Prochlorococcus marinus str. AS9601: one gene and its partner. The protein of the gene in region 2 interacts with the protein of the main gene of each other region in a pairwise test. Links are inferred from orthologs where the notes say so. Each region holds a gene or a part of one and is shown on either strand. Other genes may lie near its edges.

What was found.
Region 1: the proteins of A9601_RS09510 (region 2) and A9601_RS14605 interact in binary tests that used the Escherichia coli proteins (3 or more experiments, as listed by UniProt). The link is inferred for Prochlorococcus marinus str. AS9601 from one-to-one orthologs.

The regions. Positions count from the first base shown.
Region 1 is NC_008816.1:962,257-978,492, reverse strand. Bases 4,094-6,986 are described here. They hold A9601_RS14605 (SufE family protein), read left to right. Parts: upstream 4,094-5,278; coding sequence 5,279-5,695; downstream 5,696-6,986. Other genes in these bases: A9601_RS14600 (homoserine dehydrogenase), read left to right, coding at 5,741-6,986; A9601_RS14610 (5-formyltetrahydrofolate cyclo-ligase), read left to right, coding at 4,682-5,239; ruvC (crossover junction endodeoxyribonuclease RuvC), read left to right, coding at 4,198-4,671; bchI (magnesium chelatase ATPase subunit I), read left to right, coding at 4,094-4,192. In the rest of the region: trxA (thioredoxin), read left to right, coding at 134-457; imidazole glycerol phosphate synthase subunit HisH, read left to right, coding at 469-1,086; 16S rRNA (guanine(966)-N(2))-methyltransferase RsmD, read left to right, coding at 1,100-1,699; petG (cytochrome b6-f complex subunit V), read right to left, coding at 1,676-1,795; A9601_RS14630 (c-type cytochrome), read left to right, coding at 1,851-2,237; A9601_RS14625 (RNA methyltransferase), read left to right, coding at 2,234-2,986; more of bchI, read left to right, coding at 3,104-4,093; more of A9601_RS14600, read left to right, coding at 6,987-7,042; A9601_RS14595 (hypothetical protein), read left to right, coding at 7,113-7,364; A9601_RS14590 (ABC transporter substrate-binding protein), read left to right, coding at 7,382-8,953; A9601_RS14585 (ABC transporter permease), read left to right, coding at 8,946-9,968; A9601_RS14580 (alpha/beta hydrolase), read right to left, coding at 9,965-11,515; A9601_RS14575 (MFS transporter), read left to right, coding at 11,518-12,747; A9601_RS14570 (DUF2834 domain-containing protein), read right to left, coding at 12,744-13,115; A9601_RS14565 (carbohydrate kinase family protein), read left to right, coding at 13,157-14,026; A9601_RS14560 (hypothetical protein), read left to right, coding at 14,043-14,228; and 4 more genes. UniProt on the Escherichia coli protein: Participates in cysteine desulfuration mediated by SufS. Cysteine desulfuration mobilizes sulfur from L-cysteine to yield L-alanine and constitutes an essential step in sulfur metabolism for biosynthesis of a variety of sulfur-containing biomolecules.
Region 2 is NC_008816.1:79,460-95,802, forward strand. Bases 5,270-8,269 are described here. They hold A9601_RS09510 (aminotransferase class V-fold PLP-dependent enzyme), read right to left. Parts: upstream 7,397-8,269; coding sequence 6,143-7,396; downstream 5,270-6,142. Other genes in these bases: A9601_RS09505 (alpha/beta hydrolase family protein), read left to right, coding at 5,270-6,146; A9601_RS09515 (SufD family Fe-S cluster assembly protein), read right to left, coding at 7,396-8,269. Outside these bases: A9601_RS09475 (Ycf66 family protein), read left to right, coding at 1-554; A9601_RS09480 (chlorophyll a/b-binding protein), read right to left, coding at 555-830; A9601_RS09485 (ABC transporter ATP-binding protein/permease), read right to left, coding at 839-2,821; A9601_RS09490 (hypothetical protein), read right to left, coding at 2,863-3,141; A9601_RS09495 (histidine triad nucleotide-binding protein), read right to left, coding at 3,188-3,529; def (peptide deformylase), read right to left, coding at 3,534-4,139; more of A9601_RS09505, read left to right, coding at 4,221-5,269; more of A9601_RS09515, read right to left, coding at 8,270-8,613; Fe-S cluster assembly ATPase SufC, read right to left, coding at 8,618-9,403; Fe-S cluster assembly protein SufB, read right to left, coding at 9,425-10,867; A9601_RS09530 (hypothetical protein), read left to right, coding at 10,963-11,316; A9601_RS09535 (DUF4912 domain-containing protein), read left to right, coding at 11,590-12,690; A9601_RS18465 (hypothetical protein), read left to right, coding at 12,703-12,873; A9601_RS09545 (alpha-D-glucose phosphate-specific phosphoglucomutase), read left to right, coding at 12,907-14,544; A9601_RS09550 (AAA family ATPase), read left to right, coding at 14,578-15,867; A9601_RS09555 (4'-phosphopantetheinyl transferase family protein), read right to left, coding at 15,864-16,343. UniProt on the Escherichia coli protein: Cysteine desulfurases mobilize the sulfur from L-cysteine to yield L-alanine, an essential step in sulfur metabolism for biosynthesis of a variety of sulfur-containing biomolecules.

The DNA of each region.
Region 1 (16,236 bases), 890 kb from region 2 along the record:
TACTCCTCACACACTAAATCGCCCGATTAATCGGGCTTTTTTAGATATTTTGTTACTTATATTATTTTATCTGTAATGAAATCATCACTTAAAAGAATTGCCTGCTAAATTTTCAAAAAGGAATACTTAAATTATGTCATCAGCTCCAGCCGTAACTGATTCTTCATTTGACAAGGATGTACTGCAAAGTGATCTACCAGTATTGGTTGATTTTTGGGCACCATGGTGCGGTCCATGTAGGATGGTTGCACCAGTTGTAGAAGAAATCTCAAAAGACTTTGAAGGGAAAATTAAAGTTTTTAAATTAAACACAGATGAGAATCCAAATGTAGCAAGTCAATACGGAATTAGAAGTATCCCTACCTTGATGATTTTTAAAGGAGGTCAAAAGGTTGATACCGTTGTTGGTGCTGTGCCAAAAGCAACTCTTTCGAGCACTTTAACTAAGCATTTATAAATTTAAAAGCTTTGCATAAAATCGGACTAATAGACTATGGAATGGGTAATATTCATTCTGTAACGAAATCTCTAGAAAGTCTTGGAGAAGAAATTATATTAATTAAAAACTTTAATGATTCTAAGCTTTGTAAGGCGATAATACTTCCTGGGGTTGGAGCATTTGATCCAGCGATGAATAATCTCATAAATACTGATTTGATAAATGATTTGAAAAATTGGATTAAAAGTGGGAAGTCCTTTTTTGGGATATGTTTAGGTCTCCAACTCCTTTTTGAATCTAGTGATGAAGGAAAAGTTCAAGGGCTTGGAATTTTAAAAGGAAAAATACAAAAAATACCCAATATTGTTAACCAAAGAATCCCACACATGGGTTGGTGCCAACTTATACCTACAAAAAAAAATACTCTTTTTGGGATTGAAGAATTAAATAATTGGGTCTATTTTGTACATTCCTATCATGCAATCCCAGATGACTTAAATATTATTGCAGCTCAGGTTGATTATGGCCCTGAAAAATTAACTGCAATGATCGAGAATGATAATTTATTAGCCTGTCAATTTCATCCGGAAAAATCTGGAAAAACCGGAGAAAAACTTTTGAGACGATGGCTTAGCAATATTCAATAATTGATAATTACTGATGAAGACAAACTTAAGATTAATAGGTGGTAAAAAACTCCAAAGTCCAAATAATTCCAATACCAGACCTACAACTTTGAGAGTAAGAGAGGCTATATTTAATATATTGAATAAAAGAGTTGAAAATAGTAACTGGTTAGATTTATTTAGTGGAACAGGGACCATATCTTGTGAAGCCTATAATCATGGGGCAAGCAAAATACTTGCAATTGAAAAAAACAAAATCAACTCAAAAATATGCTTAGAAAATTTACTCTCGTTGGAGAATATAGAGAATAGGAGAAATGATATAGAAGTTATTTGTAAAGACGTTGTGAAATGGACAAAACCAAATTATGAGAGAAACTTATCATCTAAAAATATGGATTTAAACAAATTAAAATTTGATTTTGTTTATCTAGATCCTCCATATGATGTGGATTTCCATGAATTAGTTTTAAATCAATTATTTAATTGTAATTTTTTAAAAAAAGATTCAACTGTTATTTGTGAACATTCTCCAAAACTTTTTATTAAAAAAAGTACTTTGTGGGAAACTATAGATGTAAGAGATTATGGGCAGTCAAGATTAACATTTTTAATCAATGTCCAGCATTCCTGAACCTCTTCTGTATTGATTCCATGCACTTACGAATAATCCAAGAAGAGTTATTGGAACTAACCCTAAAACAATTCCACATAGAAGAGGCTCGATCATCTTTTTGCCTTTTTTGAATTTCTTATTCACAATTGTTACATAGAGACTATTTTTTGTGTCAACATCTTCATCAACTGCAGCAGAAAGAGACTTCAAAAGTGAATTCTTAAAAATTGTTTTTATTGTATTTGGAGTTTTATTGATTTGTTTTTCAATATTTTTTTTAAAACATCATGAAAATAACAAATATATTGTTGAAACTCTTGAGCTTAATGGCTCTGCTGAGGAAGGAGATGCTCTTTTTAAGATAAATTGTGTTGGATGTCATGGAATTACAGCAAGAGGATTAGTGGGCCCAGACTTACACTCAATAACTCAACGTTTGAATGATAAAGAGATAATAAAACAAGTTACTGGAGGCCTAACTCCTCCTATGCCAAGCTTTGAAATTGATCCTGTAAATATGTCTAATTTATTAAAATATCTTCATAGCCTTGAATGATTTTGGGAAAAAATTTTTCTAATTTAAAGGTAATATTAGTTGAGCCAAATGGCCCTTTAAATGTAGGTAGCGTCGCTAGATTATGCAGTAATTTTGAAGTTGATGAATTAAGAATCGTCTCTCCTAAATGCGATATTTTTTCTTTAGAAGCAAAAAAAATGGCCCTTAAAGGTCAAAAAATTCTTGAAAATTGTAAGATTTTTGATGATCTTCAAAAGGCAATTTTTGATTGTGATTTAGTATTAGCATCTTGTGGAAGGATTGATGTAAATAAAGATTCATTTTTTGTATCTTCTGAAGATATATTTGATTGGACTTTATCCTTTAATAAGTTAAATAATTTAGCAATTATATTTGGCAGGGAAGATAGAGGTTTAACTAACAGTGAATTGCTTCTGGCAAATAAAACTTTTAGTATCCCAACTTCTCAGAATAATCCTTCATTAAATCTTTCTCACGCTGTTTCAATAGTTTTATATGAATTGAATAAGTCTTCTAAAAAGAATTTGAATAATGAATTAAAAGTTTTTAACTTAGCATCATCTAAGGAAGTACATGATACATTTCTTGATATAGAGGAAATGCTTTTGCGAGTTGGATATCTCTTAAAACATACCTCTAAGGCAAAAATCAGTAAATTTAAGAATTTTATTTTGAGGGCAAATACATCAATGCACGAAATAAATGTTTTAAGAGGAATTGTCCATCAAATAAATTGGTTTTTGAACAATTCAAAAAAAAATAAGTAAGTATAAATTTGATTAGTTATTGTTCTCTTCTTGTTTTAATTTGATAGGAATATTTACTAAAAACATTTTCTGAAGTAGCATCTATTGATTATTTGAATATTTAAGAAAACTAAAACTGTGCCTACAACAAAGAAAAGAAGAGTTTTTCCTTTTACAGCAGTAATTGGTCAAGAAGAAATGAAATTAGCTCTCTTGTTAAATGTTATTGATCCAAGAATTGGAGGAGTGATGATAATGGGTGATAGAGGGACTGGAAAGTCAACTACAATCAGGGCCTTAGCTGATTTGTTGCCTGCAATCGATGTTGTTAAAGACGATCCATATAATAGTTCACTAGTCGATCCTGATTTACAAAGTAAAGAAGTTTTGGAAAAAATTACTCAAGGAGAAAATCTAGAGAGTATTCAAAAACAAGTACCTATGGTTGATTTGCCTTTAGGGGCTACTGAAGACAGGCTTTGTGGAACCATTGATATAGAGAAGGCTTTGAGCGAAGGTGTTAAGGCATTCGAACCAGGTCTATTAGCAAAAGCTAATAGGGGGTTACTATACGTTGATGAAGTAAATTTACTTGATGATCATTTAGTTGATGTACTTTTAGATTCGGCCGCTTCCGGATGGAATACAGTTGAAAGGGAGGGAGTTTCAGTCCGACATCCTGCGAGGTTTGTCCTTATTGGTTCAGGAAATCCAGAAGAAGGTGAATTAAGGCCTCAACTATTGGATAGGTTTGGAATGAGTGTTGAAGTTAAGACAGTTAGAGATGCTGAATTAAGAGTTCAAGTGGTTGATCAAAGAACTTCTTTTGATGATAATCCTGATGAGTTTTCATTGAGTGTTGAGAAACAACAGGATGAACTTCAACAAAAAGTTATTAAAGCACAAGAAATATTAAATTCTGTTCAAATGGACGATGATTTAAGATTGAATATTTCTGCAATTTGCGGAGAACTAGATGTAGATGGTTTACGTGGAGATATTGTTACCAATCGATCAGCAAGGGCAATTGCAGCATTTGAGGGCAGAACTGAAGTGCAAGAAGATGACATAGCAAGGGTTATTTCTTGTTCTTTAAGACATAGACTTAGAAAAGATCCCTTAGAACAAGTTGATTCAGGAGAAAGGGTTATTCAAGCTTTTTGTAAAGTATTTGATTTAGATGAAAAAGAAAATTTATCAAAATTTCAATTATCTGCTGAAGCTTAATAACAGTGAGAATAATTGGGATTGACCCCGGATTAGCTAGAGTTGGTTATGGAATAATTGAGATAGAAAATGAAAGAAAGATATTATTAGATTGTGGCGTTATTGAAACAGGTAAAGATAAAAAAGAAGAAGATAGACTTTATGAGATATTCCAAGATCTTAATGAATTAATAAATCATTGGAAACCAACTGTAGCGGCAGTAGAAAAATTTTTCTTTTACAGGTCAAGTACTACCATTAGTGTGGTGCAGGCCAGAGGCGTGATTATGATGGTATTGGCCTCTAAAAAAATTCATGTTAGTGAGTATTCACCCGCTAAGATAAAATTAACAATTGCTGGATCAGGAAAGGCATCTAAGAAAGATATTCTTGATGCTGTTATGTACAACTTAGATCTTGACAAACCTCCAAAACCTGATGATTCAGCAGATGCATTAGCTATAGCACTTACAAAACTAAATGAGGATGGCTTTAACTAAAAAATTTAATATGACTATCTTTGAAAATAAGAAATTGGAGAGGGATAAGTTTAGAAAACTAAGAGATGGGATTTCTCTTAATCAAAGAGAAAATGTAGAAAAGAATGTAAGATTATATGTTGATTCATTTTCTAAGGGATATAAAAATATTGGTTATATAGCAATATATTGGCCTTTAAAAAATGAAGTAGATATAAGAAGTCTTAAGAAAAAATTTTCTTTAGCTTTGCCTAGATGTAAAGAAAAAAAAAAGTTGTTATTTTACCAATGGGATGAAAAACCTCTTACCAAAGATTCTGAGGGGATATTAAGTCCAAATAACTCTTCCCCATTAAGTTATTTGCAGATAAGCATGATATTTGTTCCATGTCTATCCGTTGATAAAAACCTAATAAGATTAGGTTATGGAGGAGGTTATTTTGATAAATTAAGGATAGATAATGATTGGAGAAATGTTCCATGCATTGGAGTATTAACTTCTAATTGTGTAAGTAAAATTCCATTAACCAGGGCTGAGTGGGATATTCCTCTATCTGGCTTTATCACAGAAAAAGAAATATTTGTATAATAGAAGACTCATAAAGTGATTAATTTATAGTTTTAAAAAATGGAACAGGAAAAATACAATAATTTATCAAAATTAGTAGAAAAGTTGAAGAAATCAGAAGATCCAAAAAGAAAATATGAATACATTTTGTGGTTAGGCAAGAAATTGAAAGAACCAGATAGTGAAATCCTTATTGAAGAAAATAAAGTTAAGGGATGTGTTTCAGAAGTTTTTGTTAAGGCAACTATTAAAACCGGTAAATTATTTTGGGAAGGATATTCTGATGCTCTCATAACAAAGGGTTTGTTGGCCTTTCTAATAAGTGGATTAAATGAGTTAACACCTAATGAAGTTGTTGAAATAGATAAGAAATTTATTGAAGATACTGGTTTGAAAGCAAGCTTAACTCCTTCACGATCAAATGGGTTTTTAAACATATTATTGAAAATGCAGTCTCAAGCAAATGAATTTTTGTAGGTCTAATAATATAAAATTAAATTCAAAGTAAAAAGAAATAAAACAATGAGAAAATGCAAAATTGGTATTGTAGGTTTTGGAACTGTAGGTTCAGGGATTTATAAAATATTAACTTCTGAACTCGATTCACATCCAATTCTAGAAGAAATAGAAATTTCAAAAATAGCAGTTAAAGATCTTGATAAAAAAAGAGATATTGAGCTAGATAATAATTTATTAACTGATGATCCATTTAAATTAATTAATGACCCATCTATAGATGTTATTGTTGAAGTAATGGGTGGGGTTGATTTAGCGAAAGAAATTATTCTGCAATCATTAAAATTAGGTAAATCTGTAGTTACCGCAAACAAAGCAGTTATTGCAAGATATGGAGAAGAAATATATAAAACTGCATCTAAAGAAGGTGTCTATATATTGTCAGAAGCAGCTGTTTGCGGGGGGATTCCAATAATTGAACCCTTAAAAAGATCATTAAAAAGTAACAGTATAAAAAAAATGGTTGGGATAATAAATGGCACAACAAATTTTATTCTTTCAAAGATGGCAAATGAAAAAGCTGATTATAAGGAAACTTTAAAATTGGCCCAAAGCCTTGGTTACGCAGAATTTGATCCAACTGCAGATGTTGAGGGGCATGATGCTGCTGATAAGATTTCAATCCTTAGTGAACTCGCATTTGGAGGGAAAATCAAAAGAGAGGAGATACATTCTGAGGGTATCAGTAAAATTAATCTCAAGGATATCGAATATGCCAATAAATTAGGATTTGAAATAAAACTTTTAGCGCTCTCTGAAAGGGGACAAATTAATAGTAATGATTCACTCGCTTTAAATATTTGGGTAGGACCTTCTTTGATTCCAAAATCTCATCCATTGTCAACAGTTAAGGGAGTTAACAATGCCTTGTTGATTGAGGCTGATCCTCTTGGAGAAATAATGTTATATGGTCCAGGTGCAGGGAGTGGTCCAACTGCAGCATCAGTAGTATCAGATATATTAAATCTGCATGCCGCCTCAGTAAAAAATAATAATTCAATCGATCCATTATTATCTTTTGATTTCTGGAGAAACTGCCATATCATAGGATCTTCGCAAATAAACAAAAAAAATTACCTTAGAATTATTTGTCTTGATAGTCCAGGTGTAATAGGAAAGATTGGAGATATTTTTGGAAAGAATAATGTATCAATCGAATCAATTGTTCAACTTGATGCGAGTGAGGACAAAGCTGAAATTGTCGTTATTACTCATGAGGTGAATAATGGAGATTTTGAGAGATCGAAAAATGAAATAAATTCGTTAAATGAAGTAAAAATTATTGCAAGTCAATTAAGTTGTATTTAAAAAAATAGTTTGCAAATTTCTTTATAGCTTGGTAAACCGAAGAAAGTAAGTGTTTGGATTTAGCACCTTAATGATTCATTCAAAATTATTAGACAGTGAAAATAATAATAATAATTTAATTTCTTCTGAAAACCTTTATAAAGGTGCTTGCGTAAAAATTAAAAATAGCAATAAAACTTTTCAAGTAATTGGTTTAAATAGAGGTAAAGAAATTTGTTGGGTGAGAGAATGGCCTTTTGCTTGTAATTCTAAAAAAACGTTTGCTTTAGAAATTAGTCAAATAACCTTACAAATTTTCTGCTCAAATAATTCTTCAGAATAATCAAGAACTAAGGAAATATGAAAAAAAAAATTGTTTTATCAATATTTATAATTTTAATTTCTTTTTTACAGAATTCTTGCGGCTCAAAAAGAATATCTGAAAAAATCATAGTAGCAAGTTCTGGAAAAATTGAATCTTTAGATCCAGCTAGAGCAAGTACTCTTAAAGCAATTCAATTAATCAGTTCTCTTGGAGACACATTATATGAATTAAATTCTAACGGAGAATTAATACCTGAATTGGCCTCGGGGATGCCAGTTATTTCAAAGGATAGACTTCAAATAACTATCAATTTAAGAAAGAATGTTTTCTTTCACGATGGAACTGCATTTAACTCAAATGCTATGAAGTTTACCTTTGATAGATTCAAAAGAATTGGAACGATGAACTATATTTTAGGAAATAAGATTAAATCAATAGAAACGCCAAGTGAATATTCAGTGATAATAAATTTGAATAAACCATCAAGTTCTTTAAATGGTTTACTCACATCAGTAAATTTAACTCCAATATCTCCTACATTTTACAAACAATATTCTGATAAGTTTCTAAATGAAAAATTTGTTGGTACTGGCAAGTATGTGCTGACCAGTTTTTCTAATGAAGTTCAATCAATTGATCCATATTTGAATTATTGGGGTGAAAAGCCCTCAAATAACGGCGTTAATTTTGTGGGCTATTCAAACTCATCCTCTCTTTTTGGGGCTTTAAAAAGTAAACAAATTGACGTGCTTTTATCAAATTCAATTGATGATAGTCAGAGAAAAAGTTTAAATGATTTAAGCAAAAATAAACATTTTAATGAAGGTAATAGCCCTTTCACTGAATTAAGTTTTATAAGCCTCAAAACTAGTTCTTATCCCTTAAGTAATTTTAATTTAAGATTGGCTTTAGCAAAAAGTCTTAATAGAAAATTGATTAGTGAGAAAGTAAGTTATGGATTAAGGAAGCCATCTAGATCAATTATTCCTCCGATATTAAAAAAAGATAATCAAGAACTGTGGCCTAAATATGATTATTTAGAAGCGAGAAGGTTATTGCAAAAAGAAAATTATTGCAATGGAAATATTCTAAAAATACCCCTTACTTATAGATCGAACGTGCCAGCTGACAAGCTTATTGCTCTGACATGGCAAGAAGAAATTAAAAATTCTTTGAAAGATTGTATTGATATTGAACTCAATGGGGTTGAATCTACAACAGTTTATAAGAATCTAAGTTTAGGAATTTATACGGCAGTTCTTCTCGATTGGACTGGGGCTTATTCAGATCCAGAGGCTTATCTTACCCCTCTTTTAAGTTGTAATAAAATAGTTGACGGCATATGTAAAAAAGGAGAATCAGTTTACAGCGGTAGTTTTTGGGGATCTAAGAAAGTGGAAAGTTTATTTCTTGAAAGTGAAAAAATAAGTGGAATTAAAAGATTAGAAAAACTTGTTGAAATTGAAAAAATAGCAGCAAGTTCAATACCATATATTCCTATTTGGATCTCCTCTCAAAAAGCATGGTCACAAAATAAAATATCAAAACCTATTTTTAATGGTGCAGGAATAATCTCATTGAGTGATCTTGAGTTAATTAATGAGTAGAAATTTAGATAAACTACTAAATTATTCCTTATTGAAAATTTCATTAATACCGATAATGTTATGGATAATTTCTTCATTAGTTTTTATTTTATTAAGAATTGCTCCCGGCGATCCTGTAGATGCCATACTTGGATCTGGTGCAGATGAGGTTTCCAGGGAATTTCTAAGAAATAAATTGGGGCTAAATGAACCTTTAATAAATCAATATTTTTCATATATTAAAAATATATTGCACTTAGATTTTGGCCAATCTCTTAGTACCCAAGAGCCAGTCCTTAATATTATTATAAAGTCGTTGCCTGCAAGTCTTGAGCTTGGATTCTTTTCAATATTAAGTGCCACACTAATAGGATTTCCATTGGGATTAATTGGCTTAAGAAATAGAGGTAAAAAGACTGATTATATTGCGAGAATATTAGGAATTGCCACATATGCGATCCCTCCTTTTTGGGGTGCAATGTTAGCTCAATTATTATTTTCTGTATTTTTTAATATTTCCCCAATTGGAGGGAGATTTCCTATATTTCAGCAACAACCCCAAATTACAGGTTTTCTAGTTTTAGATAGTATTCTTTCAAATAATATTATTGCCTTGAAAGATAGTCTTTATCATCTCGCACTTCCTTCGATTACCCTTGGCTTTTTATTAAGTGGTATATTCAGCCGCTCATTAAGAGTAAATTTGGATAAGACATTAAAAAGTGATTATGTAAATGCTGCTATATGTAGAGGAATATCGAGGAAAAAAATATTTTTAAACCATGCATTGCCTAATGCTCTATTGCCAATTGTCACTATTTCTGGCTTGACTATGGCCTCTTTAGCAGGAGGTGCTCTTTTGTTCGAGGTGACTTTCTCATGGCCAGGTATAGCTTTAAGATTACATGAAGCTATTTCTCAAAGAGACTATACTTTGGTTCAAGGAATTGTAATTTTTACCTCTATGCTTATAGTCTCTCTAAATCTCTTAGTGGATATTTTAATCGCATATTTAGATCCACGAATAGAGTACTAATTTTCGGAAATTTCTTTTATCGTTTCAAGATCTAAAAAATGGAAGTCAAGTCCCAAATCTCTTTGGTTTTTAACTACATTAGGGATCTTTTGGTCTTTAATATTTTTTAAAAATTCAACTATAAATTTAGTAGATAAATCTTGTACTAATATTGGCTCTGAACCAATAAAAGATTCACTTATTTTGAAGAGGTCATTATTTTTTTCATAGCTTTTATTAATTCTTATTGGAGAGAAATGACTTGCTCCTTCAATAATTAGAAATCTATTTGATGGATTATCTAAAGCATAAAAAACTTTAAATTGTTCATTCATTAACGGTGTAATAAGGTCATAAGTACCTCCTATTAGAAGAGTTGGTACCTTAATGCCTGTACTATTTTCTTTTGGCCATACTAGACTTCCAAATGAATTAAAGCCTACTATGGCACTGGCCTTATTAGTGTTATTGTTCTTAGGGAATGGTATTTCACTCAACTGACATTGAAGTAATTTTGATAAATTTGTAACCGCAAAGTCTTTTAATGCCAAATCACATTTTTCCTCTAGTTGATCAGTAGGTTTCTTGCCTTCATATAAAAGTGCTATTAAAGCACCAAGTGAATGCCCCATTAAAATGTAAGAATTATTAGGTAAATCAAATTCTCCATTTTCATGAGCTTTCAATACAGCATCTAAATCTTTAATTCTATATAAGTAAAAGTCTGCACTTCCTGGTATTGTTTCCTTACCATCGAGTACTTCTATGAATGATTCTAAATTACTTCCTCTATGATCTATGAATAATATTGGCCAGCCTCTTCTAGCTAATTCGTTACCTATCCATTTGAAATTATTAATTTCTCCTCCAAGTCCTGGCATAAATATTATTAATTCTCTATCAGAATTTGTTTTATTGCTTTTCCATATTTCAATTTCAAAAGGTTTCACTCGGTGAGGAGCATAAATTTTTTTTTCAATTTTTATTAGATCTTCAATTGATTTTTTTTCAGTATTTTTAGAGACATTTTGTTTAGTTCTTTCAAGTTGATTTAATTTGGACAACAGTTCTTGTTGCATTGATAATTCATTTTTCCAAGATGAAATTATTAAAATTAGATTATCAATATCCAGTGAAATTTCTTCTGATGGTAATGCCTTTATGATGTCTAAAGTTGAAATTTGTTTTTTTTGATCTAATAAATTTTCTATAGTGTTATATATTTCTGTTCCATTATTGTCATTTGGAACTTTAATGCTTTTGCTTAATTCTGTAAGAATTTTACGCCCTATCCAACTTCTTAATATTTCTCTATTTAATCCATCTTCTTTGAAAACTGGAAATTCTAAAAACTTTGATAATTCAAAAACTCTTATAAATCCATTTTTTTTTAACCAATCTATTAATTCTGTTGAATTATCTTTGTATTTTTCTAATTTTGATAATTGTTCTATAGTAAGAGGGATTTCCATCTCTTCAAACTTAATATTTATCTTTTCAGCAGCCTTTAAACCATTATTAAAAAATAAACCACAAAAACTAAAAAAAATTATAAAAATGTATTTCACTAGTGATTAGTCCAAATAGTTTACAAATTAGCAAAAATTGGTGGATTCAATTTCCTTATCATTTGAGGTTAATAACTAAGATAAGATTTTTCGCTGCATTTGGAGCAGGAGGTGTTATTTATTTAACATCACTTATTTTTAATAACCTAGGATTATCGGCGACAGATATTGGCCTGGGATTTACCATTTCAGCAATAATTGGAACCGTAACAAGACTCTTTACAGGTAATTATCTTAATAAAACGGGAAAAATACAATTTCCGATAATTACTTCTTCAATACTAAGTATTGCCGCTAGCTTATGCCTCATTTTTTCAAGAGATACTTTTTTGTACATAATTGGGCAATCACTTGTTGGGGCTGCTGCAGGAATATATTGGCCTGCTGCCGAGTTTGGGGTGCCCTATTTTTGTCATCCTATCGAAACACGTAAAGCTTATGCCCTTGTTAGAAGTTCGGAAGCTTTAGGAATATTTCTAGGGGTATTCTTAGGAGGGTATATGACAAATTTTTTGTATTTTAAATCAATATTTATAAATGATATATTTTGCATGTTAGTTATCACGTATTTAATATCTAGAAATAGTTCTTCTATAAAAAGAAACTTAGAAAATTTTCAAAAAAAATTAGTAGATCCAATTAATCAGGGACAATTGAAATGGAATAAAAATTCAACAATAATAATTTTATCTATTTTATTGATAACTACCTCTTTAGCCCTTATACAAGTAACTTTGCCTCTGGATCTTGTTAAAGGTGGAGTATATCGTAATGCATTAAACAAAGAAATTATTAGTCTTATAATTTCTATTCAGTTAATTTTATTGTTGTTTTTACAATGGCCTATCGGTTCTTGGATATCTAAGAAAGAAAGATTATTTGGCTTGAAATTTAGTTTAATAAATTTCTCTTTCGCTTCATTTTTATTATTTATTTCTAGTTATTTAAATATCCCAGCGTTTTATTTAATTTCTTTGGCATTAATTTTAGTAAGTTTAGGGACTGCTTCATTTCTTCCAACATCAACAGATGTCGTTTTCAGAATAGCTCCTTCAAATAAAAAAGGTTTTGCACTCGCTTTATTATCACAATGTTTCGCTATGGGTTATTTTTTCGGACCATTTATTTCAGGACGCATATTAGATCTATTTGGTTATGCTTCATTAATCTGGCTTTCAATTTCTTGTTGTTGCTTTATTGCCTTTACAATTCTATTTAAGAGATTATTTTAATTAATCTTTTCTAATTCAATAATTCTTCTCTCTCTTAGAAATAAGAAAAAAGGTGCAGAGAATGCGAAGGCTATAAGAAAAGTTCCAATGTATACAACCCACATATGCTTCATGTTTAGTTTTTTTGATTCATTTACTATCCATATAAAAATAGCGCTTGCACCTACTAATAAGTCTCTAGAAATCGACTGAGCTGCAGGGTTTGCATTCGCTAATGAAATGAAGTTATTTATATCAAAACTGTTTCCATATTCCCTAGCAAATTCTAAATTTGCCAACATTGGCAGAACAGCTCCTAAAATTGATAGAAAAAGGTAAAGATAAGATAGTATCTGTTTATTATCTTTTAAAATGTTAAATGAATTCACTTGTCAAAAATATTTCTTTTAATAATAGTATTTAAAAGCTTATGGTTGTTGAAAAGAATAATAAAGTTGAAGACTATAAATTTAAAAAAGGAAATTTAAATTTTGCTGTTGTTGGTCATGTTGAGTGGATAAATTTCTTAAAGGTCGATCAATTACCAAAACCAGGCGTCATTTCTCATTCTGAAAAATCTCTTGAGTATCCAGCTGGTGGTGGCTCTATTATCGCGAAAATACTTTCTGATTTAACTTTAAACCAAATTCATTTTTTTACGTCATTAGGTAATGATGAATATGGAGATAAGTGTTTCAAGATTCTCTCAAATATGGGAATTAAGATGCATGTAGCTTGGCGTGATAAACCAACTAGAAGAGGATTTAGTTTAATTGACTCTCTAGGTGAAAGAGCAATAACAGTTATTGGTGAAAGGTTAGCTCCAACTCATAAAGACAAGTTGGAATGGAATATTTTAAAAAAAATGGACGGAATTTTTATTACGGCATCTGATTCAGAGATTTTTAAAATGGCTAGATCAGCTTCAATACTATGTACGACACCAAGGGTAGGATTAAATACAATTAATAATTCAAATGTTCTTTTAGATGGATTAATAGGCAGTAATCTTGATCCAGGAGAAGTTTTTTCTTTTTCTGAATTATCGTTAAAACCAAAATATACTATTAAAACCGAGGGAGAGAAGGGAGGCATAATATTCCCAGGAGGAAGATATAAGGCTCTTAAAAACAAAAAATTAAAGGTTGATTCTTATGGATGTGGCGATTCATTTGCTGCTGGGATTCTTTATGGAATGGCATCTAAATGGGATATAGATAAAACTTTAAATCTTGCTAAAGTAATGGGAAGAGACGCAAGTGAATTTTTCGGCCCATATGCAAATAGTGATGAAAAATAATTGAATTAAGACTTATATGAGCAATCTAGATAATAAAAATCTACTTGTAGAAAACATTATTGTTTTCTTTTTATTTACTGTTTTTTTAGTTTTTAATTCTTTAAAAACTTTATCTAAAATTTTTACCTATGGAATCATAAAAAAAGAAATATTAACTACTAAAAGTAACTTAGGCGTAGATATAAAAATAAAAATTAAGTAATGAATGTATTTTTAGTTTTTCTAATTTTAGGAGTTATTTTTTTGGTCTTCAAAAAAATTAATTCTAAAAAAACAAAGAACTTAAAATTAGATAAATTTAAAAATAAATTACAGAGCACGCAAACAAATATTGACAGGATTTTTTTAAGAGAGGAAGAAAAAACTTTTTCAAATCCTAATATAAATATTTATATTGGTGTTTATGATAACGAAGAAAATATAAATAGAAAATCCAATATACACAGAGCAAGACTTTCAAAATTTAAGAAATCCAAATTAAATGGCGAGATGATATTTCAAGACGATGAACAAAGGATTTATAAATTTAATGACGGTAAGAAAGTTTACTTATAATTTTTAATGCTAACTACACTCAAGACTTTCTCTTGTTGAAACTCCTGTTGTTGGATTGATCCCATCAGCGATTTCACAAAGATTTCTTTGGTCTTCGCTGTCAAGGATGGCATAAGAAAAATCTGCTCCTTCTATTTGAGCTCCTGCAAAACTGCTGCCTGATGCGATCATATTTATTAAAACAGCATTTCTAAGATCTGTTTTTTGGAAATTAACTCGATCAGAAAGAGTATCGGTCAGGTCGATTCCATTTAAATTAGAACCTTTTAAATCAGATAGGGTTAATGTAGTTCCATGTAAATCAACATCACTAAAATCTGCATCTCTAGCAACTGCTCCAGCTATAGAAGATAAATGAAGATCCTCTCCATGGAAATCGAATCCTGTGATATTAGATCTTACATAACTTGGAACTTCATCTCCTTCTCCCTTAACAGCAACATTCGCTCCAGCAAAAACTGGAGAGGATAAAACCAAGAAAGAAAAAGTTATACATAAAAAATATCTTAAAAACCTAAAAAATTTCATATTAATAAATTTGAGTAATTCTATTTTATAACAATTAGATAATTTTTAAAATTGATGACTAAATTTGGAACTCCTTTTTAAAATTATTTAACACTATAAATTTTGAATCTAGGCTCTAAATTGGTTATACAATCTAGAAGTTTTTTGTTATCTTTGCTATTCGTAACCTTGAATTCAGACTCAACTGTACCTTCTTTATCTCTTATAGCTTGATTTAAAACTATAGAACCGTTTTGGTCAGATACTGATCTATGAAAAGTTCCTCTAGGTATTCTTAAAATGTATCCGCAAGATTCTAATCTAACTTTATAAAAAGGATAATCCCAGCCAAAATTGACAAGAAAAAATGTTCTTCCCCCGGAGATAGCCAGTAGATTATCTTCTTGATTGTGATGTATGTAAAATTGCCAATTCTTAAATTCTTCATCATTTGGAGGACTAACTGCAGGCCCACTGTGAATAACTAGATCTCTATAGTTTGATTCATTAACACTTATATCAAAAAATCTTACATCTTTTGTATCGCGAAATTTTTCATAACTTATCAATTCAAACATTTTCGATTTGTTTGATTTGATAACTGGAATTTCTAAACTTGAGTTCAATTTTCTTTAAAGATTAAACAAATGAAAACAGATATATATATACAAGAACGTATCAATTAACACTAAAAAAGAAACATATTATTATTTATATTTTTTTGTTATTTTAAAAGATTAAAAATTTAGTGTTTATTTAATTTCAAGAGGTTTGATTTCCCAGGATAAAGTATTTTCTAAATTATTTTTTCCTATAAAGTTTCCTGTAATTACAGAGGTTAAATTAGATTTTGAAGAGGATACCAATGTTAAATATCTATCATCTATTAATCCTTTTCCGCTTGGATCAAAACCTCTCCAACCAGCGCCTGGAATATATAATTCAGCCCAAGCGTGTAAATCCAACTCAGAGGGTAACGGATCTTCAAAATGATAACCACTTACAAACCTACTTGGGATACCTATAGACCTGCAAGCTTCAACCATAAGCATTGCTAAATCTCTGCATGAACCTATACGTTCTCTAAGTGTTCTGCTAGCCGGCCATGCTGGACCAGTATGTCTTTTGGTATATTTAACCCGATCTTG
Region 2 (16,343 bases):
GACCATCCAGAAGATTTAAACCTCAAGAAGATGAATTTGAAGAAGACTATATTCAGGGGAGATCTCCTAGGAGGAACGTTTCAAGAGCGATACCATCTGCCGCAGCAAGTAGAAGCAGGCCATCTACAAGGGGAATAAGTCAGTTTGAAAATGACGAACCTATAAGAAGGAGAAGACAGACTTCTGAAGATAGAAATAGTAAACAACCAGAAACAAATAACTTTGGTGAAAGAAGAAATTTATCTCGCGATGAAGTTAAAACAGGGTCTAGACCAAGAATGAATCGTACAGTATCTAGACAAGATAATATCTCTGCTCCTAGTGATTCTTCTCCATTAAGAAAGAAACCTACTAGATCCTCTATAAGGCAGCAAACTTCAACAACTAAAGTAGAAGATGCTTCATTTAAAGATGCTAATCAAGCCAAAAAAACACGTGATACTCGGAGAGTGAGCTCTTCATCTAGATCAAGTTCAAAAAATCAAAATAGTAGGTATAACGTTGGAACAAATAAGAAGAAACCAAGGGATAACAGTTCTAGATTTGATGATTAATTATAAGATTCCTGCCCATTTTAAAAACGATTGTTTACTAAATAATTCAATCAATACTATTGCAAAGAAGCCAATCATTGCAAATCTTCCATTAGTTATTTCAGAATACCAACTCCATCCAAATTTATATTCATCTTTAATTTCTATAGATTTTTCATCTAATTTATTATCTTCAATTTGTTCATTGATCTGATTAGGATCTTTTTGCTCTTCTATAAAACTCTCATTCTCTAAATTAGTGACTTCTGAGTTAGTTTGTTCTTCTTTGGAATTCATTTTTTTTGTTAATCCTTAAAATTATACTTATCAGAAGTCAATAATTTCCAGTCTCCTTGTCCATTTAATTCTAAAATATTTTCGTGAAAATCTATTAAGCTAGGTCTATGTCCAACACTTATTAGAGAAAGTTCTCGTTCCTTTAGTAAACTATATAGTTTTTTTTCAGTATTAATATCTAAAGCACTTGTTGCTTCATCTAGTACTGCAAATCTTGGAGAATTTAGTAAGAGTCTTGCAAAAGCCAATCTTTGTTGCTCACCTAAGGAAAGAATTCGTGGCCAATCTTGTTTGATATCAAGATTAGGATACCGATCCACTAAGGTTTTTAAATTTACTTCATGAAGTACAGAAGTAAGATGTTCATCACTAAATTTATTAACTTCTGTGGGATAACATAATTGTTCCCTTAAAGAACCAAGTAACATGTATGGTTTTTGAGGTATGAATAATAATTCCCCAATTTTTGGTTTTTTAATTACTCCCTGATCGGGTTCCCATAAACCACTAATCATTCTTAGTAAAGATGTTTTACCGCACCCAGATGGTCCTACTACCAAAAGTGATTGATTATTGTCGATGCTCAAATTTAAATTTTTAATTATTGTTTTATTTGATCCTGGTGGGCAAAGGTCAGCATTATTAATAAGAATTGAGGGGTAATCTGAAATAACGTTTTGATTAAGTGTTGGGTTGGTTTTGCTAATGGATTCAACTTTTGATTGGAATCCTTCTAATCTGCCAATACCAGCAGTAAATTTTGCAAGTTCTTCGATTTGATTAACAATGAAAAATAACGAACCTTCAACCATTCCAAATGCAAAGCTTGCTTGAATAAAGCGTCCATAATCAATATCACCTTTAAAGTAAGGGATTGCCATTATTAAATATGGAAAGAAATTTCCTGCATAATTAATGGATCTTCTCATGACGTCTATTATTACTCTCCATATAATCAGTAAATTAAAGTTTCTCACCACTTCTCCTAAGCGTCTTTCAGTTTCACTTCGCTCAGGATTCTCCCCAGAATAAAAGGCTATTGATTCAGCATTATCTCGAATATGTACTAAGCCATATCGAAAATCTGCTTCATATCTGAGTTGATCAAAGTCAATCTTTACAAGATTTTTTCCAGCAATTAAGAGGATAGAAGTTGCAAATGCGGCGTAACCAAATAAAGAAAAAGTAAGTGTTGTACTAATACTCCATAAAATAAGAATATTAAGTGAAAATGTTAGTAGGGCATCAAAAATACCTAATGTGAAAGAGAGACTTTGCCCGGTAAAAGCTCGGGTATCATCTGTGATTCTTTGATCGGGATTATCTACATCGGTTTGTTCTTCATCATTGGGATTTAACTGGTAATAAGCTTTATTAGTCATATAATCTTTGACTAGACTTTTTGAAAGCCATTCTCTCCAAATTATTCCTAACTTATATGTAAAAAATATTTGGGAAACCCGTATTGGTAAGGCCACAGCGAAACAACAAGCGTAAATTCCCAATATCCGATAAAATCCATCTTCTTGTTTTTCTACCAAAGCATTTGTTAAATCTCTTGCAATGAATCCAATACCTGCGTTTATTCCGTTTACAGCTAAAAGCATTAATACAATTATCGCAAGGAATAACCAATGTAACCATCTACGGTTTTTTAATTGACGTCTTAAGCTAAAAAAGCTTCCTGATCCAATTAGAAATAATGCAGAGAAAAGCAATCCCCAACTCCCAGCCCAAATTGAATTGACAGTACTTACTACACCTCCGAAATACTTTTCAAGAAAAATTGGTTGAAAGCTTTCAAAAAAACTTATTATTCCTGTAAGACCCACAAGTACTACTCCACCCACACAAAATAAAAGAGAAATCAAAAGCCATATGAACTGGAATCCATTACATTGATCTATGGGAAGAAAAAATGGCTGAGATAGCTTCCTTAATTTTTGTAATTGCAAGATAAATTTGGATTTATTATTAACTACTGTTTTCATTACTCAAAAGTTTTATAGGATAAATTATAACTTTTAGAAGTCTATTGACCAAAGCCAATAAAGGAAAGTGCCCAGTCAGGTAAATTCAAGTAATTCAAGATTGTTGCATCAAATTCATGAATTTTTGGAAAAGATTTATCTAATGCCCACCATAGTAAAAAAGGTAAATTAAATAAAATTTGTAATTGCCATTTATAAGTTAAAACTCTCCAAATTTTAATTAACTTAGTTTTGAGTGAATTGTCTAGCTCTTCCCAATTTTTTGAGATTAAATTGAATAAATTTTTGGATTCTGTATTTAGGGAATCTGGGGTATTCATTTTGTTTTTACTTATTTATAACCCATTAACATTTCTTTCGAGAGTTTTAACCTGGAGGCCAATTCATTTTTCTTCCAGATAAAAAATGAATATGTAAATGAAAAACTGTTTGTCCTGATTCTGCTCCAGTATTAATTACTGTTCTCCAATTAGTTAAATTTTTTGATTTAGCTATTTTGCTACCCACATAAAGTAAATGCCCTAATAAATTTACATCCTCTTCAATACAATCTAATAAACTTATAATTGGCTTTTTTGGAATCACTAAAAAATGAACTGGTGCTTGTGCCTGGATATCATTAAAAGCAATACAAAACTTATCTTCATAAAGCTTATCGCAGGGTATTTCTTCATTAATGATTTTTTGAAATATTGTTGTTTCAGTCATTAAATTAATTAATTGAGATAACGTCTTTTTCGTTAAACCCTTCTTTTAAAAGTTCTTTGTTCAAATCATCTTTTGATGTAACTCTATCTACAAATAATATTCCATTTAAGTGATCCATTTCGTGTTGAATACACCTCGCCAGAAGTCCATCTGCTTTCATTTTACGTGGTCGTCCCATTTCATCTCTAAATTTTAATTTTATAGTTGATGGTCTCACTACATTTAAATAGACACCAGGTATACTCAAGCAGCCTTCTTCGTATGAATTAAGGGTTGTTCCAAAGTCTGTAATTTCTGGATTGATTAATATTAAAGGTTCTGCTGCTGAATCTTCAAAATTTACGTCTATGACAAGAAGCTCTTTGTTGATTCCAATTTGAGGTGCAGCAAGTCCAATTCCTTTAGCTGCATACATGCTTTGAAGCATTTCTCTTGCAAGTTTTCTAATCGATTCATCAACCTTAGTTATTCTTTTGGAATTTTGTCTCAATACATCATCACCAAGTTTATAAATGTCTAGAAATGGCTTACCTGATTGTTCTTTTGCAATTTTTTCTGCGTTTCCATTTGTTCTTGACTTTTTTGCAAGTTGTGAAAAATGGTTTGCCACGTTAAAAAAAAAGGTTTTTACTTAAGAGTTTAGCTATAAAAATACTAGCACTTTAATTTGCATTCTTTATAGTTTTTTTAAATGAGTAATGATGATCAGTTAAAAGTTAGGCAAACTGTATCTAAAAAGAAATCTTTTAAAGAATTAACTATTATTAGGGATATCATTTTTTGGATTGATCTTGTTGGTGAAGGTCAAAATGAAAATGCCATTTTTGCAAGACCATTTAATAAAAAAGAGGCGTTTCCTCAGAAATTAACAAGTAAAAAATATAATATTAAAAATAACTTTCATGGATATGGTGGTAAATCTTATAAATGTATATATTTAAAAAATAATTTTTATTTGATATGGATTGATCAGATTACCAACGCAGTTTGGTTTCAAATTTTTAAAGAGGTTGCATCAAATTATAGAAGTCAAAAAAGATATCTCGATTCAGTTCAAGAACCAAGACAACTATCTAAATCAATTGATGGAAATTTTGATTCTTCGTTTGTTATTTCTCAAAAAAATTTTTTATATGGTATTTGTGAAATAAATAATAGAGATTACTTATTTTCTTTAAACCTAAAAAAAACTAAACAAGATATTTACCGAATAAAAAAATTTAAAAATTTCGCTGGAGAATTATCTTGTAATTCTTCTGTTAGCTTACTTTCTTGGGTCGAGTGGGGTTCTCCATATATGCCTTGGGAGAAAAATGATCTTTTTTTTGCTCAAATTGACTTAGATGGAGAGATAACAAAAATAAAAAAATTCTCAGATAAGCTGATTAATGCCAAAAAAAACGTTTCTTTTTTTCATCCTTATTGGATAAGTGAAACTCTTTTAGTATGTTCTGAAGATAGTTCTGGATGGTGGAACTTATTGTTTTTAGATGCTAGTAAAATTGAGAATATTTTTATTAAAAAAAGAGTAGAGAGAAATTTTGTTGAATATGGAGTACCTCAGTGGGTCTCAGGAATAACATTTTTTTCAGGGGATATAAAAGATTTATTTTGTTTAGCAAAAAAAGAAAATAATTTAGTAGTTGAACAATATAAAGATCTTCAATGCGTTAAAGAATTTTCTACTCCTTTTACCTCAATAAGTGATTTCAGTGTTTTTGAGAAGAAAGTAGTTTTGAAAGGTCATGGATCTGATTTTCTTGGAAATTTACTTGAAATTGATTTTAAAAAGGAAGTTTTATCAAATGTTTTTGAGGAAATAAATGCTGAATATATAAAAGTTTGTTCAAAACCTGAAACATTTTGGTTTAAAGGTTTTGAAGCTCAATCTACTCATTCTTTTCTTTATAGGCCGCTCGTAGAAAATTTTAGAAAGCCACCGCTCCTTGTTAGAGCACATAGCGGACCAACTTCATGTTTTGATGGATCATATAATTCTGAGGTTCAATATTGGACTTCGAAGGGATTTTTTGTTGCTGAAGTTAATTATGGAGGATCATCAGGATTTGGCAAAGCATATATAGAGAGGTTGAATTGTAAATGGGGTATTGTTGATTCTTATGATTGCAAAGCACTAGCTCTTGAATTGATTAAATCAAATCAAGTTGATAGTGAAAAAGTAGTAATTTTTGGGAATAGTGCTGGTGGGTTAACTGCCCTGAATTGTTTATTATATGGGTCTATTTTTACAGCAGCAATTTGTAAATATCCTGTTATTGATTTGAAGGATATGCATTACAACACTCATAGGTTTGAAAAAGATTATTTAAATTCTTTGGTAGGAATTTATGCACAAAATCATGATGATTATATAAATAGATCACCGATAAATCATATTAACAAAATAAAAAAACCTATCTTATTGTTTCATGGAAAAAAAGATAAAGTAATTTCTTATAAACAAACTTTTAAAATCCAGGAAATTTTGATTCAGAATAATAAATATTCAGAAGTTATTTTTTTTGATAATGAGGGGCACGGTTTTAGAAATATTGAAAATAAAGAAATAGTAATGCAAAAATCTATGGAATTTTTAAAAAATGCTTTGAATATTTAAGAATTGATTTTTAGAAAATCAATAGTATCTTTTAATTTTTCAAGAAATATATCAATTTCCTCCTTATTGGTTGTGAAATTCATACTGATTCTAGCTGTTGATTTAATTCCGATGTATCTGTGAAGAGGTTGACAGCAATGGTGACCACTTCTGATGCAAATTCCTTTTGAATCAAGAATTTCAGCAATATCATTTGAATGTATATTTTTTATATAAAAGGTGGCAAGTGAGGCTCTGTCTGGATCTATCTCCGGCGGTGGACCTATAATTTCAATATTTTCTATTTGATTTAATTTTTCAAATAAATATTTAGTAATAGTCTTTTCATATTCATTAATTTCATTTAATCCTATAGTGTTTATATAATTAATTGCTTCCGCAAGGCCTATTGCTTCTGCAATGGCTGGAGTTCCAGCTTCGAATTTATGTGGGAGATCAGCCCAGGTACTTGTCTCTTCAAAGACATCTTGAATCATTTCGCCACCTCCAAAGAAAGGAGGAATTTTTTCAAGAATTTCTTGTCTTGACCAGAGGAAACCAATTCCTGTAGGACCGCAAAGTTTATGTCCTGATCCCGCTAAAAAATCAATATCAAGATCTATTACATCTAGTTTTTGATGCGCCAAACTTTGACATGCATCTATTAATACTAGAGAACCTTTTTGTTTAGCTAATTTAGTTATCTCTTTGATTGGATTACAGCAACCTAGAGTATTACTTACATGTACTAGGCTAACAAGCTTTGTTCTAGAGGTTAGTTTTGACTTAAAATCGTCTAAATCTAATTGCCCATTTTTATCGATGCCTATAAATTTTAATTTACACTTATTTTTCGCTGCAACCATTTGCCATGGAACAATATTGCTATGATGCTCCATTATTGATAGAAGAATTTCATCGTTTTCTCCTAATGAATATTCGCCCCATGATCTAGCTGCTAGATTTATTGCTTCAGTAGCATTTCTTGTGAAAATAATTTCTTTTGGCGAATTTGCTTTGATGTATTTACTAATTGAAAATCTTGCATTTTCAAATTCTTCTGTCGCTTTAGCACTTAATTGATGAGCTCCTCTATGTACATTGGCATTAAAATTTCTATAATATTCATCAATTTTTTTCAAGACTTGAATTGGTTTTTGCGTGGTTGCAGCATGGTCTAAATAAATGATTTGCTCATTATTTTTTATGTTGTTATTTAAAAGAGGAAAGTCTTTCTTAGTTATTTCAGGAAAATTTTGAATCGTTTCCATTATTTTTCATTTAAAAGTTTATCAAGCAAATCCCATCTATCTTTTGAAACGGGAATAAATGAAATTATTTCTTGAAAGTATGAACTTAATTGTAGTTTACTTGCTTCTGGTAATGTGATCCCTCTTGATCTCATATAAAAAAGTTCATCTTCATTTAATTGCGATATTGTAGCTCCATGTTTGCATTTGACGTCATCAGCAATTATTTCTAATTGAGGTTTGGTATCTATTTGTGCGAGATTTGATAAAAGTAAATTCCTACTTAATTGAGAAGCATCAGTTTTCTGGGCAATTTTAGGAACTATTATTGAACCTTCAAATATTGCATGAGATTCATCGTCAGCAAGTGATTTGTTGATTTGATCTAGAAATCCATTTGGGCCATTAAAGTCTATTTTTGTATAAGTAGAAATTTGTTCGTCTTTTTTTGTTATTTGCATACCTTTAATATTGGTTTTAGCGTTTCCTTCAGATTGTGTAATACGAATTTCAAATCTTGCATAATTAAATTTGAAATGTAAAGATCCTAAATTGTATTCGCTATTTTTTCGTTGAATTACATTGAGAGAATTTAATAGATTTGATTTGTTTTCACCGTAAGAAACAACACCATGATTTACGGAACTATTTTCTTCTAAACAAAAGAACGTTGATTGAGATAATGAAGAGTTGTCTTTACCAAGATTTACTTGTAATAAATCAATATCACAATCCTTTTCTATAAATATTACCAGGGTTTTTGCGTTTAAAGAGTTACTTGATGAGTGACTAAAAATTTCAATAGGAGGAATTTCTGATCCACTTATTTTTAATCCCAAGGTATTTTTTGTACAGTTTAAAGACAGGTTTAGTAAGTCACTCCAATTTTCGTTGTGATCAAAACAAGATATCTGTTCCTTGATATATTTAACTAATTTATCCTCACTTAGTTGCTTTATTGAATAATTTTCCTCTATTAAATCAATTTGGAAATTATTCCCAATTACTAACCTAATATTACTTTGAGAAATGTTCGGAAAAGGTGTATCAAATTTTGGATCTGTTTCATTGACCGAGTAGTCTAAAAACTCTGAAAATTTTGATTTATTTGAAAGTCTCCATTGTTCACTTTTAGGATTAGGGAGGGGACTTGATTGTAATTTATTTAGACAGATTTTTTGTATTTCTGTTTGATTATCAATCGATTTATTAGTTTTTATTTTTTCAATAATTTCCATTTACTTAGGTCTCTTTTATAAAGTTATCAGTCCATTCATACCCTTTTTTCTCAAGCTCTAAAGCAAGATCACTCTCACCTGTTTTTATGATTTGTCCGTCTGACATTACATGGACATAATTTGGTTCAATTTCATCTAATAATCTTTGATAGTGGGTAATAAGTATAATCCCAGTTTGTGCATTAGATATTTTTTTAATTCCTGAAGCCACTATCCTTAGAGCATCAATATCTAGACCAGAATCGGTCTCATCTAATATTGCTATCTTGGGCTCAAGTAAAGCCATTTGCAGAATTTCATTTCTTTTTTTTTCACCTCCAGAAAATCCTTGATTTACACTCCTTGATAGGAATGCATGATCCATTTTCACAATTTCTAACTTTTCTTTAACTAATTCTTCAAAATCAAAAGTATCTAATTCTTCTTTGTTGAGGAATTTCCTTCTAGCATTAGTTGAAACTCTAAGAAACTCAAGATTACTTACACCTGGAATCTCAATTGGATATTGAAAACCAAGAAAAATTCCTGATTGAGATCTCTCTTCAGGTTCTAGAGAGTTGATGTTTTCACCTAAAAATTTTATGTCGCCATTTGTAATATTATACGAGGGATGTCCTGCAATGATTTTCGAAAGAGTACTTTTGCCACATCCATTTCTTCCCATAATGGCATGGATTTCTCCAGGATAGACAGTAAGTGAAACCCCTTTTAAAATTGGAAGATTATCAGTAGATGCAGAGAGATTTTCAACTTCTAAAATTGGATCTGATTCTTTCATTTTACTTTGCATTTCACTTTAGAAATTGTTTAATTAACCTACTGATCCCTCTAGTTTAAGTGCCAGTAACTTATCTGCTTCAGCAGCAAATTCCATAGGTAATTGATTAAATACATCTCTGCAAAAACCGCTGACCATCATAGATACTGCCTCCTCAAATTCTATACCTCTGCTTTGGAGATAAAAAAGTTGGTCTTCTGAGATTCTACATGTGCTTGCTTCATGCTCAATTTCAGAATTGGGTTGTTGAGATTTGATGTAAGGGAATGTATTTGCAGAAGCTTGATCCCCTATTAACATTGAATCACATTGACTGTAATTTCTTGATCCTGTAGCTTTTGTTCCCATTTTGACAAGACCCCTGTAGCTATTTTTTGAGTTACCTGCACTAATACCTTTGCTAACAATAGTTGATTTGGTCTTAGGACCAATATGTATCATTTTTGTGCCGGTATCTGCTTGCTGAAGATTATTGGTGAGAGCCACTGAATAAAATTCTCCTACAGATTCTTCCCCTAAAAGAAGACAGCTAGGATATTTCCATGTAATTGCAGACCCTGTTTCAACTTGAGACCAGCTAATTTTACTTCTCTTACCTAGACATTTTCCTCTCTTGGTGACAAAATTAAAAATTCCACCAATACCTTCTTCATCACCAGCATACCAATTTTGCACTGTTGAATATTTTATTGAGGCGTCGTCTAATGCTATAAGCTCCACAACTGCTGCATGTAGGGTATTTGTATCAAACATTGGAGCTGTACAACCTTCTAGATAACTTACAGAACTTGATTCTTCAGCAATGATTAATGTTCTTTCGAATTGTCCTGAATCTCCACTATTAATTCTGAAGTAGGAAGATAGATCCATAGGGCAGGTAACACCTTTTGGGATATAAACAAAAGAACCATCACTAAAAACTGCAGAATTTAGTGCTGCAAAATAATTATCACTAGCTGGAACTACTGTACCTAAATATTTTTCAATCAAATCCGCGTGATTTTTTACTGCTTCACTAATTGAGCAAAATATAACTCCATGTTCAGCAAGTTCTTCTCTAAAAGTTGTGGCTATAGAAACACTATCAAAGACGGCATCTACTGCTACATTTGTGAGTTTTTTTTGCTCCGTGAGGGGGATTCCTAATTTGTCAAAAGTCTCAAGAAGTTTGGGATCAACTTCATCTAAGCTAGAAATTTTCTCTTTTTGCTTTGGAGCAGAGTAATAAATAATATCTTGATAATCAATTTTTTTATATCCTAATGCTGCCCAATCAGGCTCTTTCATTTTTTGCCATCTTTTAAAGGCTTTTAATCTGAAATCAAGAAGAAATTTAGGCTCTTCTTTTTTCTGTGAAATTAATTTTATGATATCTTCATTTAATCCCTTTTCTATTTTTTCAGTTTCAATATCAGTAACGAAACCATATTTGTAAGGCTCTTTTACTACATCTTTAACTAAATTTTCGTTGACCATGTTATCAAAAATAACTTATTACAATTAGCTTTATATACTCTAACGAAAGATACCCCCAATATTGAGTTTTTTTCCTTTATTAAAACTAAAAATTAATGTCTAATCATCTTGATCCCTTGTCTAACCTATTAAATATAGAAACTATTCAAGAAATTGATAATCTTGATCTACCTATAATGCAGAAACATCATTTAAGAATTCTCGCTCATTGTCTTCAAATTTTAAAAATTATTAATTTAGATAATAGTTTGGAATATCAAAATAAAAATCCCCTGAGAGAATGGTGTGATGACCAATCCAAAAAATTTGATGATAAAAAATTTAGTGATCTTTTTTATAAGCAGTTAGAATCCACTTCTAAAAAATTAAGTGCTTTTTCAAAAAAAATAGGTAAAAGTATTCAGGATTTAGAGATAGATGATTTAGTACTTCTAGTTGAACAACGCTGAATTCTTTTTTATTTAACTGATCCCGAAGAAAAAATATATTTTTGTTGAGTCGTTAACAAATTCAGGTAATAAAATTTAAAAAAAAAGAAAATTAATTTACATTTCAAAAAGATCTGAAAATTAATTAACTGCATTGATACCAACTGTTTTGAAGAGAAATATTAATTTTGAGAATTCTTTAGTAGTCAGAGGATCCTGACGACAGGCCAAAAAGACACACAATTCCTAAAAAAAAAGAACATACTGATCCCAAACAAAAACGGAGAATTTAAAGTGGCTGATGGGATCATGAATAAAGATCAATTACTCTCACTAACCCTCAGACAATTACGTCAAGAAGCAAGTAAATTATCGGTTCCGCTGTATAGTCGCAAAACAAAAGCTGTTTTAGTCGATTTAATACTTAAATATCAAGAAAAATCTACAAAAAAAACCTACATTGTAGCTTCTCAGTCAAAACCTGAAGAAACTGCTGAGTCCAATTCTTTCAACAGTAGTGAAGAAGTTAAAACAAATGTAGTTTTCCTACCGCGAGATCCAGATTGGGCTTATGTTTTCTGGCAAATTTCTGATGCAGATAGAGAAAAAGCACAATCTTTAGGAGCCAATAAATTATGTTTACGATTATTTGATGCATCTGGTTCTGAAGGAAGCAACTTGAATCAAGGAACACTTAGGGAGATAGCAGTTGATAGTTACAGTACTGAGTGGTACTTGCCGATCCCACTTGCAGATAGAGATTATAAAGTTGAATTAGGTTACAAATATGGTTTTAACTGGATGTCATTGGCATTTTCTTCAATAAGCCATGTTCCTGGGTCTCATCCCTCTGAGCAAATTCTTGATAAATTTGTGCCTTTTAATTTAGATTCTACTTCTGAGTCAATACCAGATATTTCTAATTCTGTTGTTTCAGAACAAAATGGTATGCATGAAAGGTTATACCAAGCAGCAACTAATATTCCTCTCAGAAGAAAAGTTGGTTCTGAAGAATTTATGGAAAACTTAAATTCAACAAACCTTAACGATAATCTTACAGACTCAGGTGCTGGTAAATGGTCATCAGGTTTAAATGATTCTGGAAGCGGAATTGTTAAAAATAGATCTTTTTGGCTCGTTGCTGATGCTGAATTAATTGTTTATGGAGCTACAGAGCCTTCTGCAAAACTAACAATAGGTGGAGAAGATGTACCTCTTGCTGCAGATGGTACTTTTAGAATTCAAGTTCCATTTAGAGACGGGACTCAAAAATATGATATTAAAGCTGTTGATGTGTCTGGTGAGCAAGAAAAAAGTATATCAATGAAATTTGATAGATCTACTCCACTTGACGATACTAATGAAAAAGATAATGCTGAGACTGAATGGTTTTGATAAATTAAATTAATGCTGAAAAAAATTGTAGCTTTTACCCCATTGTTTGGAGCATTAACTTTTCCATTAATAGTTCCAATTACAATTTCTAAATTTGGTGTTAACTACGGAATTCTTAGTGCATTATTAATTTCTTCATTATGGTTTATCGCTATGTTAAGAACTTCCGAAATGCCTCATTAATTTAGTTAGATTTTTGAAAGTTTTCTTAAAAATATGAATCAAGTTAGTGTAATTAATATTAATTCTCCTTTTTTAGATCAAAAACCAGGTACTTCTGGATTAAGAAAAAGTACTTTAAAGTTTCAGGAAGAACATTATCTAGAAGTTTTTATTGAAGCAATTTTACAATCATTAGGAGATTTAAAAGGTTCAACATTAGTAGTTGGTGGTGATGGCAGATATGGCAATATTGAAGCAATAGAAAAAATTGTCCAAATATGCATTGCTCATAAAGTTCAAAAGGTTATTGTTCCAAGATACGGATTATTATCTACTCCTGCGACCTCACATTTAATTAGAAAAGAAAACGCTATAGGTGGAATTATTCTTTCTGCAAGCCATAATCCTGGTGGGATTGATGGCGACTTTGGAGTGAAATTGAATATCTCGAATGGTGGTCCAGCTCCTGAGATAATTACTAATAAGATTTTTAAGTCTTCACAATTACTAACAAGTTATAAAATTTGTAAAATTCAATTACCTGATTTTAGTAAATATGGTACTTATCATTACGACGAAACTACCTTAGAAATTATTGATGGATTAACAGATTATTCTAATTTGATGGAGAAAATTTTTGACTTTGACCAAATTAGTGATTTTTTAAAAAAAGACTTCTCGTTAATCTTTGATGCAATGAATGCGGTTACAGGTCCATATGCAAAAAATATTTTTGTTGAAAAAATGGGTCTTGCACCAGATTGTGTCATGAATGGTAACCCGTTAAAAGATTTTGGAGGTTTACATCCTGATCCTAATCTTACTTACGCATCCCACTTGGCTGATTTGTTACTAAATAAAAAATCTTATAGTTTTGGTGCTGCATGCGATGGAGATGGAGATAGGAATATGATTTTAGGAAGTGGATGTTTTGTAAATCCTAGTGATAGCCTTGCAGTTATCACTGCTAACACAAAATGTGTACCTGGTTATAAAGATGGTATTACAGGTGTGGCACGATCCATGCCAACCAGCTCAGCGGTTGATAATGTCGCGCGAGCATTAAATATACCTTGTTTCGAGACACCTACTGGCTGGAAGTTTTTTGGTAATCTTTTAGATTCTAATTTAATTACTTTATGTGGAGAAGAAAGTTTCGGAACAGGTAGTAATCATGTGAGAGAAAAAGATGGACTATGGGCAGTGTTGTATTGGTTACAAGTTTTAGCTGAGAAAAAATGTTCGGTAAGTGATTTGATGCAGAATCATTGGAAACAATTTGGTAGGAATTATTATTCAAGACATGATTATGAGGCAATTTCCTCAAATATTGCTAATCAAATCTTTGGTAATCTAACTTCTTTACTCGAAAATTTAAAAGGAAATAGTTTTGCTGGCCATTTAGTTAAAGTTGCAGATAACTTTTCATATTTAGATCCCGTTGATAATTCCATAAGTGAAAATCAAGGTTTAAGATTGGTCCTTGATGATAATTCTCGAGTAATTGTGCGCCTTTCTGGAACTGGAACTAAGGGTGCAACATTAAGACTTTACTTTGAGAAGTTTTTCGATCCTCAACAGAATCTTTCGTTAAATCCTCAGATCGCTTTGAAACCTCTAATAGATGATTTAGACGCTTTATTGAACATTTCAAAACTTACTCAAATGGAAAATCCTACAGTAATTACATAGAATTGAAAGTAATAATTTTTTGATTTTATTTATATGCATTCAGAAAATTTATTTACTAATTATTCTCAAATAGAAAACAATGCACCTTTGGCAGATAAATTAAGACCAAAGAATTTGGAAGATTTTTTTGGTCAACAACCAATCCTGAATGAGAATTCGCTTTTAAGAAGTGCAATATTAAATGATAAGGTTAGTAATTTTATTTTTTCTGGCCCTCCGGGTGTTGGAAAAACTACTCTAATTGAAATTATTTCTTTTAATACGCGGTCAAAATTAATTAGGTTAAATGCAGTATTATCAAGTGTTAAAGAATTAAGAAATGAAATCGCTAATGCAAAAGATAGATTAATAAATTCAAAAAGAAAAACAATTTTATTTATCGATGAGGTTCATAGATTTACATCACTTCAGCAAGATGCTTTATTACCTTCAATAGAAAATGGAACTATAACTTTTATTGGTGCTACAACTGAAAACCCTTTCTTTGCTGTTAATAAAGCGCTTGTTAGCAGGTCTCGTATTTTCACATTACTTCCTTTGGCAGAAAATGATTTACAGAAAATAATACAAAAAGTCATTAATCACTATTCAAAACAAAAAGATTCAAAAAAGGTTTATTTAACTCAAGATGCTATAAGTCATTTAATTAAATTTTCTGGCGGAGATGCAAGGACATTAATCAATGCGCTAGAGATGGCCATAGAAACAACTTCTGAAAATGATGCTAAAGAAATCAATATTAATCTCTCAATAGCAGAGGATGCACTACAAAAGAAAAATATTGTTTACGATAAAAATGGTCAAAATCACTACGATGTAATAAGTGCCTTTATCAAGTCCATTAGAGGCTCTGATCCAGATGCAACTTTATTCTGGCTTGCCAATATGCTGGAGGCTGGTGAAGATCCTAATTTTATTTTTAGACGACTTCTTATATCTGCCAGTGAAGATATTGGAATAGCTGATCCTAATGCCATAGTAGTTGTACAATCCTGTTGTGATGCTTTCGATAGAGTTGGTTTTCCAGAAGGATTATATTTTTTAACGCAGGCTTCTTTATACTTAGCTATTTCTCTAAAAAGTAATAGTACGAAAAGTATTTTTAAAGCAATTGAAACAATCAAATCTACTAATGCTTTTGATGTTCCACTTCATTTAAAAAATAATTCTAATAGTTATGTAAATCCTCATAATTATCCAGGTAATTGGGTCGTACAAGAATATCTTCCTAAATCTTTAAGAGGTTTCAAAATATGGGAACCAAATAATAATGGATGGGAAAAAACTCAATATGATGAACTGCTTAGAAGAAAAGAAAATTAAAAATTTTTCGAACAACAAATAATCTCAGGATATAAAGAAGTTCTTTCTTCGTAGGCTAAAGCGATAGTCCAATTATGGAAGTTAATCTGTGAATAATTTAAATGTATATTTTTCTTCTTATGAATTAATTCTTTAGGCTTTTCAAAAAATTGCCAATATTTAATGTCTTTAGCGATTTTTCCGTGATCCCATTTTATAGCCGCTTCAACAGCACACCATTGATTTAATATCATATTTTTTGTTAAATAATTATTATGGTTTGATTTATTGGTATGAAAAAAATATTTTTTTGCAAATTTTATATGGTTAAAATCTCTATCTGCTCTCTCAATATCAATACCTATTTTGCCTTTATGCCAGACTATAATAATGGCATCTTTACAATGACTTAAACTGATATTTCCCATGCCAGAGGGTAAACTTGGAGGTTCTCCAGGTTGAGCATTAATTGGAATTTCTAGGGGGTCTAAATCAAA